One region of the Blautia sp. MSJ-36 genome, then DNA from elsewhere that is predicted to be linked to it. Evidence: predicted binding sites of a transcription regulator. Region 1 holds the regulator's gene; the other holds the start of a gene.
What was found. The regulator Rex, encoded in region 1, represses fermentation and respiration genes when NADH is low (regulators of the CRP and FNR family bind a similar motif). The targets are predictions, from matches to a motif close to ATTGTTAANTANTTAACAAT.

Region 2: a site for Rex is predicted at 2,314-2,333, ahead of KQI39_RS09975 (oxidoreductase). Genes of this name have one in related genera too.

Annotation. Positions count from the first base shown of each region.
Region 1 is NZ_JAHLPQ010000001.1:192,094-200,213, forward strand. It holds gene KQI39_RS00885 (inositol monophosphatase family protein) at 1-495, shown strand, start outside; gene KQI39_RS00890 (YfhO family protein) at 490-3,102, opposite strand; gene KQI39_RS00895 (ABC-F family ATP-binding cassette domain-containing protein) at 3,141-5,057, opposite strand; gene KQI39_RS00900 (redox-sensing transcriptional repressor Rex) at 5,272-5,919, shown strand; gene KQI39_RS00905 (NAD(P)H-hydrate dehydratase) at 5,980-7,497, shown strand; gene alr (alanine racemase) at 7,494-8,120, shown strand, end outside.
Region 2 is NZ_JAHLPQ010000012.1:18,794-26,913, forward strand. It holds gene KQI39_RS09970 (shikimate dehydrogenase) at 1-93, opposite strand, end outside; gene KQI39_RS09975 (oxidoreductase) at 274-2,271, opposite strand; gene KQI39_RS09980 (NUDIX hydrolase) at 2,498-3,001, shown strand; gene KQI39_RS09985 (BMC domain-containing protein) at 3,264-3,629, shown strand; gene KQI39_RS09990 (BMC domain-containing protein) at 3,641-4,072, shown strand; gene KQI39_RS09995 (EutP/PduV family microcompartment system protein) at 4,091-4,645, shown strand; gene KQI39_RS10000 (hypothetical protein) at 4,751-4,933, shown strand; gene KQI39_RS10005 (alanine/glycine:cation symporter family protein) at 4,926-6,377, shown strand; gene KQI39_RS10010 (amidohydrolase) at 6,381-7,991, shown strand.

The DNA.
Region 1 (8,120 bases):
GATTTTCATATGAGCGCAGTTGCATTGGGACTTTATGAAAACGGTGAGATTGTTTTCGGTATTGTATACAATCCGTTTTCCGATGAACTGTTCCACGGAGCCAAGGGAGAGGGCGCTTATCTTAATGGAAAGAGAATCCATGTATCCGATACCGAAGATTTTGGGGATGCGGTAATTTCCTATGGCTCCACTCCTTACACAAAAGAAGAAGCAAAAAATCTTTTTCCGATTTTTTATCACATCTTTATGAAATGTGCGGATTTCCGTCGTACCGGATCTGCAGAACTCGATATGTGTTATGTTGCCTGTGGAAGGGAGCATGGATATATTGAACGTGACCTGAAACCCTGGGATTATTCTGCGGGAACCATTATTCTTCGTGAAGCAGGCGGTATTGTGAAGAACTGGAAAGGCGAGGAACCGTCCTATCTGAAAAATGAGGACATCCTCGCCTGTGCGCCGCAGTTTGCGGAAATTCTTCTAAAAGAATTATAATTTATTTTTTTGTAACCGATTTTTGTGTTCAAAAAGGGAGATCAGCAGCGTGAGCAGGATTCCGGAAACAGAGAGAAGAATTCCGGCGCGGATTCCCGGGCAGATGTAACGAAGCTCGATCTGGTTTTTCCCTTCTGTCAGAGGAATAGAATACATGCAGTCATCCAGAAGGCCGGCAGTAATCTGCTGGCCGTTTCTGTATATTTTCCAGCCTTTGTCGTAAGGGATGGATAGATAAAGCAGGGAGCTGGAATCAGCAGCAGTACAGGAAACGGAAACATGCCCGTTTTCCAGCTGGAACTCTTCCACAGCTCTGCCTGAAATCTCCTTGGAAACAGCGGCAAGGGCATCCAGATCCAGCGCGTAAAACTGTTCGCCCCCATCCCGGATGAAATATCCATTGTCTGAATGGATGGAAACTTTTGCATAAGCGGCTTCGGAAGCTGCTGGAATATAAAAAGCTGAGGGACTGAGCCACCAGGAATAACGGCTGATATAGGAGTCATTTACATTTAAAGAAGCATTTTCCATAGGGGAATCCCAGGGTATGTTTCCATATAGTGCGTAATTTCCCTCTGGAACAGAAAGGGTGTATACCTGGTCAGTGCCGGAATCGGAATCTCCTTTGGAAGAATAGGTATAGGATAACGGCCGATACAGAGAAACCGGATGTCCGCACAGAATGCTGTACAGATAATTCTGGTATACAAACGGGTCATCGGTCTGCGGAGTCTGTATAGATTCCGAATTGTCATGATAGAGAAAGGCCATCGGCAGTGCAGACGGGTTACAGTATACGGACTTTCCGTTTTCCGCCTCTATAGAATCCAGTTTTGTCAGTCCGTTAACGGGATAGGCAGACAAGGTATATTTTACTCCCAGCAGAGCATCTGCAGCAATGACAGGAGAGTTGGTAATGTTCATATTCAGACCGTTTTCACGGTAACCGATACGTTCCAGAAATTCTCTCTGCGTATCGTCCGGGGAGGAAGTATAACCGGAAATGGAACGGTAATTATAAGCCAGAGCTTCGTTATAATTTGCAGTTGCACCGTCAGTGTACTGAATCTTTGTGGAAGTCTGTGAAATCCGGTAAATGGAACTGTCCGATTCCTTGATTTCGCCGATCTGTTTCTGGGAACCCAGAGAATAAGCGGTGTACTGGCTGTTTTCGTCAGCATGGTAATCATTCATCAGAAAGCTGGCGTTAACTGCCAGTTCTGAAAGGATGATTCCTGTACAAAGCAGAGTGATAACTGCTTTTTTCCATGATTTGAAATTCCGGCTGTACATAAAAAGTCTCACAGAAATCAAGGTAACTGCAGCGTAAAAGACGGTCAGATAGATTTTTGATGTATGTTCACCGGGGTGAATATTATCCAGAAAAAACAGAAGAACCGAAAAAATGATCCATCCTCTGGAAAGAAGAACTGCGGTATGGTCATCCAAGTAAATCAGATAAAAACAGGCAGCCAGAAAGATCAGAGCGGCAATTCCCACATAGGAATATCTGCACCAGTAACTTTCCACAGTTTTGAACAATGAAAATACCATATAAAAAGGTTTCCAGTAAAAAATCAGTGCTATGACAGCAAGAAAACAGGCCAGCATACTTTTTTTCTGTGCAGATAACGTAGAAGAAAGAAAAAGGGCAATAACCGCCAGGATTACCAGAGTACCACAGAACAGAGAAGTACTGTTTGGAGTACTGTGCGCGCCCAGGTGGTAACTTTCCAGAATGGTGGGAAGCTGTCCGACGAAAGAAAAATCCTTCAATGCTGCAAGGTCCAGAGAACCACGGTTGGAATTTCCCATGGCAAGTACAGTGGGTAAAAACAGAACCGCGCTGCACATAAGCCCCAGAAACATAGAGAGGCCATAACGGAATATCATGACCAGGGCTTTTCGTGGAATATGGCTGTATTTTCTTGATGATCCCAGAAAATATAAGGCAAGTTCAAAAAGAAACCACAGGGCGGAAAATACACAGTTGATACCACCGCTGTACCAGTTAAAAAGAATCGACAATGCCACCCAGACAGAAAGCTTCCAGATGGATGATCCATGTATGATCTGATAGGTTCCCAGAAGAATCAGCGGAAGAAGATAGACACCGTCAATCCACATGATATTACTGCTCTGGGCAATGGTATACTGGCAAAGACCGTAACAGCAGGATAAAAGGACAACAAAAAAAGTTCTTGCAGATTCCGTGTTTTCTGTCAGATATTTCCGGAAGCGGTTTACAAGAAAAATACTGAAGGTCATGGAAGCCAGAGATAATTTCAGCAGTACCAGGATGTCAAAAAATGAATGGAGATTTTCTTTTGGAAAAAAGACACTCAGAAGCATAAACGGGGAGGAAAGATAATAGCTGAAAACAGCGATATTGGTACCTCCCAGTGTTTTTCCAAATGTATAAAAAATGCTGTTTTTCTGCGCCAGAACATCCTTGAAATAAGCATAAAAATCCAGATACTGAATGCTGGCATCATCCACAGCCAGTGATTTGTTGCCAAAAGGGGCATAGCCACAGGTGATAAATAAAATCAGTAAAACTGCAAAAGTAAGACCAAATGCAGAAAAATAAATGCGCTTCTTTTTCACAGGTTCCTCCTCCGGGATGATTATAACAGAGCTGGCCGTCAGGCCAGCTCTTCCCATTTTTCATAAAGTTCTTCCAGTTCTTCCGAAATGGCAGCTTTTTCACGGCTTAATTTGGTACATTCTGCCACGTTGGTGCAGACATCCGGGAGAACCATGGTATCGTCAATTTCCTTATCTCTTGTTTCCAGTTCCTCAATGCGGGCTTCCACTTTTTTCAGTTCTGCTTCCCGTTTTCGTTTCTTCGCCTGTTCTTCTTTCATCTGCTGCCAGGAAAGTTTGTTTTCGGAAACCGTTTTTTCTTCCTGAGGGGCCTCGGGAGAATCAATTCCCGGAGCATAGGCGCTGGTCAGTTCTTCTTTTTTCTCCAGATAGTAATCATAATCGCCAATGTAATTGACCACAGCCTGATTGGTAAGTTCCATGATCCTGGTTGCGGTCTGATTGATGAAATAACGGTCATGGGAGACATAAAGGACAGTACCGGTGTAACTTACCAGTGCTTCTTCAAGGATTTCCTTGGAAGCGATATCCAGATGGTTGGTAGGCTCATCCAGAATCAGGAAATTGGCTTCGGAGAGCATCAGCTTGGCAAGGGAAACACGGCCTCGTTCTCCACCGGAAAGTGCGGAGATTTCTTTAAATACATCGTCTCCGGTAAAAAGAAATGCTGCAAGCATATTTCGGATTTCGGTCTCTGTAAGAGTCGGATACGTATCGGAAATCTCCTGGAAAATAGTCTTATCCATATGAAGAACATGATGTTCCTGGTCATAATAACCGATCTGCACCTTGGAACCAAGAGAAAATTTTCCGGCATCTGCTTCGAGAAGACCATTGATAATTTTCAGCATGGTAGTTTTGCCGGTTCCGTTGTTTCCGATCAGTGCCACACGTTCGCCACGTTTGATATCAAAAGAAATATCGGAGAACAGAGTCTGTCCCGGAAATGCCTTGGAGAGTTCCTCCACATGCAGGACATCGTTTCCACTTAATACACGGGGTTCCAGGGAAATCCGCATACGATCCTGAATTTCCAGAGGTTTTTCGATACGCTGTACACGATCCAGCATCTTCTCACGGCTTTCGGCACGTTTGATAGATTTTTCTCTGTTAAAGGACTTCAGTTTGGCAATGACTGCTTCCTGATGTTTGATGTCTCTCTGCTGATTTAAGTATGCCTTGTACTGGGCATCGCGTAGCTGGGCTTTTTTAAGAGCATAAGCAGAGTAGTTTCCACTGTAGACACGGGTCTGTCCGGCCTCAATCTCCACTACCTTTGTGACAACTTTATCAAGGAAATAACGGTCATGGGAGACAATAAATACAGCTCCCGGATAATTCAGAAGGTAGGTTTCCAGCCATGAGATACTTTCCATATCCAGGTGGTTGGTAGGCTCATCCAGAAGCAGGATATCCGGTTTGGAGAGAAGCATCTTGCCAAGGGCAACACGGGTTTTCTGCCCTCCGGAAAGCGTCTCGATCTGTTTGTCAAAATCCTCTTCTGTAAAACCAAGACCCTTTAAAACACCGGTCAGTTCACTTTTGTAGGCATAACCGTTTTCCAGTTCAAACTGATGGGTAAGACGGGTGTAAGTCTCCATCAGACGGTTCAGGTCCTCGCCCTGTACATGGTTCATTTCCTGCTCCAGATTACGGATGCGGCGTTCCATATCAATGATGTGCTGCTTGGTGGTAAGAAGTTCTTCATAAATCGTATGGTGCCCGTGAATGTCCTGATACTGGGCCAGATAGCCGATATTTTTGTCACGTGCAAGAACAACATTGCCGGAATCAGCGGAAATTTCCTGCATGATGATCCGAAGAAGGGTTGTTTTTCCTGCACCGTTGCATCCGATAAGGGCCGCTTTTTCCCGGTCTTCAATATGGAAGGATGCGTCATTTAAAATTACTTTTTCGCCAAAGGCTTTGCATATATTCTGACATGATAAAATCATAAAAACTGTCCTCCTGTATAAAGAATTGTCTCTGTCTGGTCATAAAACAGGGAAAATCCTCCACCTATTATAACGGAAACCGCCAGGATTTCAAAGAAAAAATCAATTTTTTAAAAAAATATGAAGAAATTTGTACAGAACTCACAACTTTAATTGACAGGAAAATGTCAATTCGGTATAATTAACCTAGTGTAAGGTAAGGAGGAGAACTATCGTGGAGACAAAACAAATCTCGAAAGCGGTGATTAAGCGTCTGCCACGCTATTACCGCTACTTAGGAGAGCTGATGGAAGACAATGTAGAGCGTATTTCTTCCAATGAATTAAGTAAGAAGATGCATACCACAGCTTCCCAGATCCGTCAGGATCTCAATAATTTCGGCGGTTTCGGGCAGCAGGGGTATGGCTATAATGTACATTATCTTTATACGGAAATTGGTAAAATTCTCGGATTGGACATCGTTCATCCGATGATCATTTTAGGTGCCGGTAATCTGGGACAGGCACTTGCCAATTATGTGGACTTTGAGAAACGTGGCTTCAAGCTGGTGGGAATTTTTGATGTAAATCCTGTGCTTGAGGGTATTGCAGTCCGCGGACTTGAGATTCAGATGCTCAGTGAACTTCCGTTTTTCCTGAGAGAAAATAATGTAGAGATTGCAATTCTCACTCTTCCGAAGAACAAAGCCAAAGAAATGGCAGATATTCTGGTGGAGAACGGAATCAAAGCAATCTGGAATTTTGCACATCTTGATCTGGAGACACCGGATGATGTAATTGTGGAGAACGTGCATCTTTCCGAAAGTCTTATGACACTGTCTTATAATCTGAGTAAATACAGGCAGGAGCATGTGGAAAAGTAGAAAGTGTTAAGCTGCCGGAAACGGCAGCTTTCTCTATTAAGAGGGGAGGCAGGGCACAGCATGAAAAAAATTGTTACCTGCGAGGAGATGAAGAAGCTGGATGGTGCCACCATTCATCATATCGGAGTGGCATCAGAAGTTCTGATGGAGCGGGCAGCACTGAAAGTAGTAGAAGAAATAGAGAAATATCTCGAAAAAAATGAAAGAATACTGGTTGTATGCGGAAGCGGCAATAACGGAGGCGATGGTATTGCCGTTGCCAGACTGCTTTATCTGAAGGGAATCCGGGCAGAATTCTGCATGGTCGGAAACAAAGACAAAATGACCAGAGAAACGGTGCTTCAGTATAAAATTGCCACAGGATATCAGGTCCCGGAAGTGAATAACCCGGACTGGAGTGAATATACTACTATAGTAGATGCCGTGTTTGGCGTAGGCCTGGTGCGTCCGATCGAGGGACATTATGCGGAAGTTATTCATGAGATGAACAGTGCCCGGGCAAAAAAGATCGCTGTTGACATCCCATCAGGAGTAAACGGAGATACAGGCCTGGAAATGGGAATTGCCTTCAGCGCGGATCTGACTGTTACGTTTGGTTACCGGAAAAGAGGACTTTGCTTTTATCCGGGCAGATTGTATGCAGGAAAGATTGTTACCGCTGATATCGGAATCTATGAGCAGGAAGCTGTAAAGGCATCTGCATGTTGTCTGGAGCAGGAAGACCTGAAACTGTTTCCGGAGCGTGATCCCGGCGGAAATAAGGGAACTTTTGGAAAAATTCTATTTGTTGCCGGAAGCGAGGGAATGTGCGGGGCTGCTTATTTAAGCGCCAGTGCTGCTCTTCATGCCGGGGCGGGAATGGTAAAAATTCAGACAGTAGAAGAAAACAGGATTCCATTGCAGATTCTTCTTCCGGAGGCTATGGTATGCACCCGGTTTGATGAGGAATCCAACGAACAGCTTCTTTCCTGGTGTGATATCCTTGTGATTGGACCGGGACTGGGAACATCGGGGGCCAGCCGTGAGAGAGAACAGTGGTTTCTTACGGCAGCCGCCCGGGAGAAAAAGCCACTGATTCTGGATGCAGACGGACTGAATCTTCTGGCAATGCATCCTCAGTGGAAGGAATTCCTGGGTGAAAATGTTATTCTGACGCCGCATATCGGTGAGATGAGCAGACTTTGTGTAAGAACCATATCGGAAATCCAGGGAACAATTGCACAGACCGCAGTGGACTATGCGAAAGAAACCGGTACCGTATGTGTCCTGAAAGATGCCTGTACAGTAATTACAGATGGGAAAGGCGATCTGTATTTGAACCTTTCCGGTAATTCCGGTATGGCAACTGCCGGAAGCGGAGATGTGCTTTCCGGGCTTCTGGCAGGAGTATTATGTATGTATCTGAAAACGGAGGAACATCCCTCCATGGTTTTAAAGGCCGCGTTAGGTGTTTATCTTCACGGACTTTGCGGCGATCTTGCAGCCGCTGAAAAAGGAAAGCGCAGTATGCTGGCAGGCGATATCATTGAATATCTGCCCCAGGCTTTAGCGATAGGTGAAGAGGAGTCAAAATCATGAAAAAATACGAGAGAGTCAAGGCACTGGTATCTCTGGATGCCATTGCTCATAATTTTGAGGAAATGCACAGAAATGTGAAAGAAGGAACAAAAATCATTGCAGTGATCAAGGCGGATGGCTATGGCCATGGTGCGAGAGCAATTGCACATCTGATTCACGATTATGATTATATCTGGGGTTTTGCCACAGCAACGGCAGAAGAAGCGCTGGAACTGCGTCATGCAGGCGTTACCAAACCAATCCTGATTCTTGGCATTGTATTCGAAGAATATTATGAGGAGCTGGCTGCCAATGACATCCGGATTACCATTTCAGATCTGAATACAGCAGTGGAATATGCGAAGGCAGGAGAGCGTATCGGAAAAAATGTACATATTCATCTGGCATTGGATACAGGAATGACAAGGATCGGATATGCGGATATTCCGGAAAATGCAGTAAAGATTGAAGCGGTTTCCAAAATTCCGAATCTTGTAATTGAAGGAATGTTTACGCATTTTGCCAGAGCAGATGAGTTTGACCGTTCTCCGGCACTTGTACAGCTTGACAGATATCTTCGTTTTGCGGATCTTCTGGAAAAGAGAGGAGTCCATATTCCGGTACGCCACTGTTCCAACAGTGCG
Region 2 (8,120 bases), on a different contig from region 1:
AGCTTCGTTCTGCATGGCAGGAGAGCTGGAGTGACGGATCGGATAAGCCATAAGACCGATGAGCTCTGTGTGTCCTGTGATTCTTTCTGACATGGTAATAACTCCTCTCATTGGTAAAAATCTGGGTAACTCTTTTTTCTAAAACCTCCCGCCACATCAGTCTGAAGAAGTTGCGGATGTTCTTCGGACGGCTGCAGCGGGAGGAAGACGTGAAAAATCTATAGACACTCCCGAAGCGTATTTAAAACGTTCATCTGGAGGTTATAGCGGATATTAAAGGTATCCTCTCTGCTCGAGAATGGTAAGGATGTTACGTCCTTCCTGGGTACCGTCAATGATTCTTCTTGCTCTCTGGCTGTCGCCGATGTTCATGATCTCAACATCCTCAGAAGAAAATTCCTCTGTGAGGTTCTGGTAAAGCTGTCCCTGAGCTCTCATTCCAAGACATACGAAACCGTACTCAAATGGAAGCTCATAAGGCTCGCCGTCACCCTTGACAAGGAAGGAAGAATCCTTAACCTCAAGGAGAGCAGTTTTTGTAAGCTGATGTACATTATGTTTTTTCATCATGGTCTTTGTGTCGTTTTTGCTTACAGGGTCAAGATCACGTCCGATCTGATCCATCATCTCAACAATAGAGATATCTGCGTTTCTGTCTGCGAAGAATTCCACAACATCAAGACCTACAGCACCGCCGCCTACCACAACGACTTTTTTGCCTTCCAGATCCTTCGGAAAATCATTAATGTGGCTGATCATACCAAGAATAGAATAAATATTATAGTTCTCGTTGTCAATACGATCCTTCAGTCCTGTGATCGGAGGAAGGAGCGGAGCGGAACCGGTGGAGCTTACGATGATATTCGGATGGAATTTGCGGATGTTCTCCGGTGTTCCTTCTGTGTTTTTGAAGATGTAAAGGTTCTCAAGCTGTTCTGCGCGATGCATGAGATAATGCGGGAAATCAGCCAGGCGGTTCTTAGCTGGGATTCTGGAGATCAGAGATGCAAGTCCCCCAAGTTCATTGCCTTTTTCCAGAAGGAAGGTGTTGCAGCCAACCTCTGCGGCTGTACAGGCAGCTTCCAGTCCGGCAGTACCGCCACCGATAACAACGACGTTACAGTTTTTGTTTACATGCAGTTTCTTATATACATCGCCCTCAAGAACAGATGGGTTTACGGTACAGCGGATCGGGCGGTTTACGCCGATACGGTTTCCTGCACATCCCACGTTACAGGAGATACATTTGCGGAGATCGCACTCATGTCCTGTGGCAACTTTGTTTACCCATGCAGGATCTGCGATCAGGCCACGGCCCATACCGATAAGGTCTGCGTCACCGTCAGCGAGGATACGCTCAGCAACTTTCGGGTCACGGATGTTACCCATGGAGATACATGGTTTGTTGAATTTCTCTTTTACAGCTTTTGCCATGTAGGAACGCCATCCATCCGGAAGATAGTTTGCGTCGATCTGGTACTGGATGGAACCGTTAAGTCCACAGGAAACGTCGAAGATATCAACTTCTTCCTGAAGGTAGTCCAGATATTCCAGAGTATCATCAAGTGTGTTTCCGCCTTCCATCAGCTCATCAGCGCTGAGACGGAGCATGATCGGGAAGAAAGGTCCCACCTGTTTTCTTACCTCATCGATGACCATGCGGCAGAAACGGGTACGGTTCTCAACAGATCCGCCGAATTCGTCGGTACGCTTGTTTGTGATCGGGGAAAGGAACTGGCTGATCAGGTAGGAATGTCCTGCATGGATTTCCATTGCGTCAAAACCGGCTGTCTGTGCACGTTTTGCAGCCTCGCCGTATTTCTTTACAATGTGAAGGATCTCTTCTTTGGAAAGAGGTCTCGGGATCTCACCGCCTTCTTTGGAAGGAACATCAGATGCGGAAACCGGCTGCATGTTGATTCTGGAAGAAACTGCGGAAGCACCTGCATGGTTGATCTGGATCGCGATCTTTGTTCCATATCTGTGAATGTTCTCACAGAATTTGAAAAGACGTGGAAGATAGTTGTCATGATCGATACGAAGCTGGGTGGTTCCGTTGGAACCCTGCGGGGAATCGATACTTGCGTTCTCTACGATAATAAGGCCTGTGCCACCCTTTGCACGCTGCTCATAATAATTAATATGAAGAAAACTCATTTCGCCGTTCTGCTCACCGTAGTTGGTGCCCATCGGCATCATAACAATACGGTTCTTGATAGTCATATTTTTAACGGTTAATGGGGAAAAAATATGCGGATAATCATTTTTCATTTGGAAAAACCTCCCTGGTTATTTTAAATAGAATCGTTTGTTTGTGTTAATTATATAACAAAAATATCTATAAAACTAATTCATAATACCAGTAATATAATAAAAATAATCTATAGATTTTTTCCGGAAGAAAAGTAGCTGGAAAGTGGTGGAAGATTCCAGGGTTTACATACAGGACTTTAGCGTGGTATCATAACAAATAAAAAAGTTACAGGAGATAGAAAAAATGGAATTCTGGGATATTTACGATGCAGATAAGAAACCGACGGGACGTACCATGAAGCGCAATGACTGGTGCCTGAAAGATGGAGAATATCATCTGACAGTTTTGGGCGTAGTTGCAAGACCGGATAAAACCTTTCTCATCACCAAACGTGTGATGACAAAAGCCTGGGCACCGGGCTGGTGGGAAGTTTCCGGCGGCGCTGCCCAGGCAGGCGAGGAATCAAGGGATGCGGTACTCCGTGAAGTGAAAGAGGAGACAGGACTGGATGCCAGCCAGGCAGAAGGCGGATATCTTTTTACCTATAAAAGAGAGAATCCTGGGGAAGGAGACAATTACTTTGTAGATGTATACCGGTTTGTGATGGATGTGGAGGATAAAGATCTGAAGCTTCAGACTGAAGAGACAGACGGATATATGTTTGCAACGCTGGATCAGATCAAAGCGTTTGCAGCTGAGGGAAAATTCCTGCATTATGACAGCATTAAGAAGGCGTTTGAGTTCTAAGCAGATTTTGACTGGTTTTCCGGACTGATGTGAAAATGAGTGTTGTTTTCTGTGGATTTTTATTTTTGAAAACGTTGTTTTTTGCCTTGTTTTCGAAGAATTGTATTGACATTAAGAGGTACAGATAGTAAAATTTAACGTAGGGAAATTGTAAGCCGGATGAACAAAATCCGGCTTATCGAATATTAGATCGATCGAGAAATCGATAGCATGGATCTTGACAATGCTATGTTACGAAATTTTTGAAAGCGAGGAATCATCAATGGCAGATGAACATAAAGACCAGATCAGAATCGTACAGGAGACCGTAGCCGGTAAGGAGATCACATTTGCCCATATCATGGGTGGTCCGGCACCAATCATATATCAGAAGCTTGGACTGAATCCACAGGTGGACTATGGCTCATCTGCGATCGGAATCATGAATATGACCCCTTCCGAATCCGCTGTGATCGCATCTGATATCGCAGTGAAGAGCGGCAATGTATATCTTGGTTTTGCAGACCGTTTTACAGGAACACTGATCATAACAGGAGAGATTTCCGATGTGCAGACAGCAATGGAAGAGATCGTGGACTATTTCCGCGATACTCTTGGATATGTAGTCTGCAAGATCACCAAGAGATAAGGAAGTGCACCATGGAAGAACGGATAACGAAGGAAGAACTGCTGGAGCGGCTGTTCCATGATGATTATGAGAACCTTAAGGGAAAAAGGCTGCGACTGACCCGGGTGAGAGTACCTGGAAAAGAGCTTTCTTTTGCACATGTTTTTACACCAAGTGACAAGTCGGTATATGAGAATCTTGCGTTACATATCGGAGTTCACGAAGGAGAGGACCATACGGGAGATGCCATCGGTATGGTCAGGGTTACACCCTGGGAGGCTATTGTAGTGGCTGCAGATGTTGCAGTGAAGGCGGCTCATGTGGAAGTTGGATTTATGGACCGGTTCTGTGGGACATTGATCCTGACAGGCGGTTTTACGGAAGTGACGACAGCTGTGGAGGAAGTGGTGCGGTTTTTCCATGAGACATTGAAATTCGATGTCTGTAAGATCCACAGAAGCTAGAGCAGGACGGGATAAAAAATGAAAAAAATTTTTCTGATGGGTCGAAGTGAAGCCGGCAAAACATCTCTGACACAGGCGCTTAAAGGGGAAGAGCTTCATTATCATAAGACTCAGTATACCAATACAAATGAAGATACTATTGATTCACCGGGAGAATATGCGGAATCCAAGCATTTCAGCGTAGGACTGGCCTGTTTTTCCTTTGAGGCGGATGTGATCGCCATTGTACAGGCAGCCAATGAGCCCTTTAACCTGTTTAGTGACGGCAGCAGGAATTTTCTACTACGGCCGCTGATCGGGATCATCACCAAGGTGGATTCTCCCCATGCCAACATTCCCATGGTCAGACAGTGGATGGAGAACATGGGCTGTGAACGGATCTTCATGGTAAATAACAAGACCAGGGAAGGCATCAGTGAGCTGATGGATTATCTGCAGGATGATCTCCCGAAGCTTACGCTTGAACAGGCGAAATTCAAGCAGAGCCTTGGCCTTAACGAATGGGATTCCATGCCGGAAGGGGTGGAGTATCCGGAATCCATACGGCAAAATAGTAATATTCACGAAAAATGAATAAAAATACAAAATTCAAACAGAAAAAGTAGAAATTCCTCCGGAACTGTGATATACTGTTATTGTTTGGAAGATTCGTGGGCTGAAATGTAAGATCCCCAGAGCATGAAGGATAAAGAGGATAGAAACGGGGCTCGCAGATATATGGCAGAAGAGCTGTATGTTGGGAACACCGGGTATCCGTATCTGACTTCATGTTCTGGGGATTTTTTATATTCTGTACACAGATTTTCCGAATGGATGAAAGAGCAAAACAATAAAAAGGACAGGAGAGGAAAAGATGTTTGAATTATTTGAAAATCTGACCAACTGGCTCTGGGGACTGCCGCTGCTGATCACGATCCTCGCTACAGGCGTATATCTGACAGTACGTTCCGGTTTCTTCCAGTTTCGCCATTTTGGTTACATTGTGAAAAACATGTTCAGTAAAGAACGTCGCCAGGAAGGCGGAGATGACGGAAAGAGCCTGACACCGTTCCAGGCTATTTCCATTGCGATCGGAGGTACTGTTGGTGTATCCAATATGTCCGGTGTTGCAACGGCTATTGCAACAGGAGGACCTGGGGCATTATTCTGGCTCTGGATCGCGGCGCTTCTTGCCATGGTCATCAAGATGGCAGAGGTAACACTTGCTGTGTACTACAGAGAAAAACAGCCAAACGGTGAGTACCAGGGAGGCCCGACCTACTATATGCAGAAAGGCCTTGGCGGAGAGAAAAAGCTTCCCTTCTGGAAACTTTTTGCAGTACTGTTCGGCGGCTGTATTTTTATGACATGGTTCATTACCTTACAGAATTATACAGTATCAGAGGCTGTCGGAAGTACCTTCCACCTGCCATACATCGTGCCGTCACTTCTTTATGTGGCAGCGATCTACCTGATCATCATCGGCGGTGTAAAGAAAGTCGGTGTAATCTCTTCCTATATGACACCGATCATGTGCATGCTTTACATTGTAGGATCCCTCGCAATACTGGTAGTGAATTTTGACAAGCTGCCGGAGACCTTTGGGCTGATCTTTAAAGGTGCATTTACAACACAGGCAGCAGTCGGCGGATTTATGGGAGCAGGTGTTGCAACAGCTATGCGTCTTGGATTTGCCCGTTCTGTATACAGCAACGAGGCAGGCTGGGGAACCTCACCTATGATCCATGCTTCCGCAAAGACAGACCATCCTGTAAAACAGGGACTGATGGGAGCATTTGAGGTATTTGCAGACACCATCGTAGTCTGCTCCATGACAGGTCTTGTTGTTATCACCACCGGCTACTGGAATTCAGGACTTCAGGGATCAGAGCTGACACTGACAGCATTTGAGTCTGGAATGGGCTCCATTGCGAGAGCACTGATTGCGATCAGTATTTTTCTTTTTGGATTAACAACATCAACCGGATGGTTCACCTACTACAGCGTGATCCTGAAGCACTGGCTGAAAAATAATCAGAAGGTTCTGAAGATTGCAGAGAAGGTTTTTATCCTTGGAACACCATTATGGGGTCTTCTGGTCACAGTGCTTACTCTTTACGGAAACGGAACACCGGCGCAGCTGTGGGTAATTGCAGACTTTACAACCGTATTCCCTACATTTGTAAATGTTGCCACATTATTTATCTTAAGTGGTACTTTCTTTAAACTGCTGAAGGATTACAAGGCGCGTTACATGGGAATCGGAAAGGTAGACAAGGATATGGCACTTTTCTACGAGGATAAAAAAGAAAAAGAGGAAAAATAAACAGTGGATACAATTTTTTTTAACGGATGTATAAGAACACTGGATGACAGTGAAAAAGTGGCAGAGGCTGTGGGAATCGAAAATGGCCGGATCGTTTTTGTGGGAACTGATAAAGAAGCGGAAGCTTTTTCCTGCAAAAAGCGGATCGACCTTAAGGGAAGGCTGATGCTGCCCGGTTTTGTGGATACACATATGCATATGCTGCATTATGCATTTGTGGAAAGATCTGTAAAACTGTTTGACTGCACAAGTGTGGAGGAAATGCTTGCCGCAGCAAAAAAAAGACTGGAGGAGAGCAAAGGTCAGAAGCTGACCTGGCTCTACTGCAGAGGCTGGAATGAGGAGCATTTTGATAAGCCACGCTATCCGCATAAGGATGAGCTGGATGCACTCTCAACGGAAATCCCCATCATTATGGTGCGTGTCTGCGGGCATGTGGCTGTGTGCAACAGCTGCGGTCTGGAGCTTCTGAAAAAAATCCCGGAGTTCCCGGAGATTGAGAAGGAGGTTGATCTGGATACCGGACTTCTGAAGGAGAATGCAGTACAGTTTTATTCTTCCGTATTGGAAGCACCATCCCAGGAAGAAGTGGAAGGCTACATCAAATACAGTGCGAAGAAGCTGAATGAATGTGGATTTACAGGTGTACAGTCCGATGATCTTGCCTCCCTTCCAGGAAAAAACTGGCGTCGGATCATGGCCTCCTACAAGGCACTGGATGCCAGAGGAGAGCTGAGTATCCGCCATTATGAGCAGTGTCTTTTTGAGCGGGCGGAGGATGCGAAGGCTTTTATCGAGGAAGGATATTGTACCGGGCAGAGGGGAGAGCACTTTACGATCGGGCCGATGAAGCTGATCCAGGATGGTTCTCTTGGCGCAAGAACAGCGGCCATGAATGAGCCTTACGAAGATTCACCGGGAAATACCGGGATCATCACATTCAGTCAGGAGGAGCTTGACGATCTGTTTGCTTTTTTTGACCGGCATCAGATGCAGGCAGCGGTACACTGTATCGGCGATCGTGCCATGGATATGGTCATTGAGGCAACTGCGAAATCTCCTTACCGGAAGGATAATAAAAAGGGCAGACATGGTATCGTGCATTGCCAGATCACCAATCCGCGTATTTTGCAGGGGATGAAAGACCAGGAGCTTCTGGCATATATCCAGCCGGTATTTATCGATCTGGATATGAACACAGTGGAACCTGCCATCGGCGCACACCGTATGGATAAGGTGTATGCATGGAAGAGCATGCTGGATATGGGAATCCATACGTCTGGCGGCTCGGATGCTCCGGTGGTAAGCTTTGATGCCATGGAGAATATTTATTTTGCAGTCACCCGCAAAAATATCAGCGGTCAGCCGGAGGAAGGCTGGATCCCATCCGAAAAAATGTCCGTAGATGAAGCAGTGAAGCTTTTTACAAAAAACGCAGCTTACGCTTCCTATACAGAAGACGAGAACGGAACCATCGAAGTGGAAAAAAATGCAGACTTCGTAGTTCTGGAGAAAGATATTTATAAGATTGATCCGGATGAGATCAAGACCACGAAAGTGGATATGACAGTTCTTGGCGGTGAGATCGTTTATGAGAGAAAAGTAGAAGAATGACGGCAGTATAAAAAGAAAAAAGTGAGAGGCAGAGTCTGAGTGGAGCAGGCTCTGCCTTTTTGTGTGGTGCAGTAAAAAGTATAGAACAAATATTCGATTGCCCTATACTTTTTTTACTCTGAATGATAT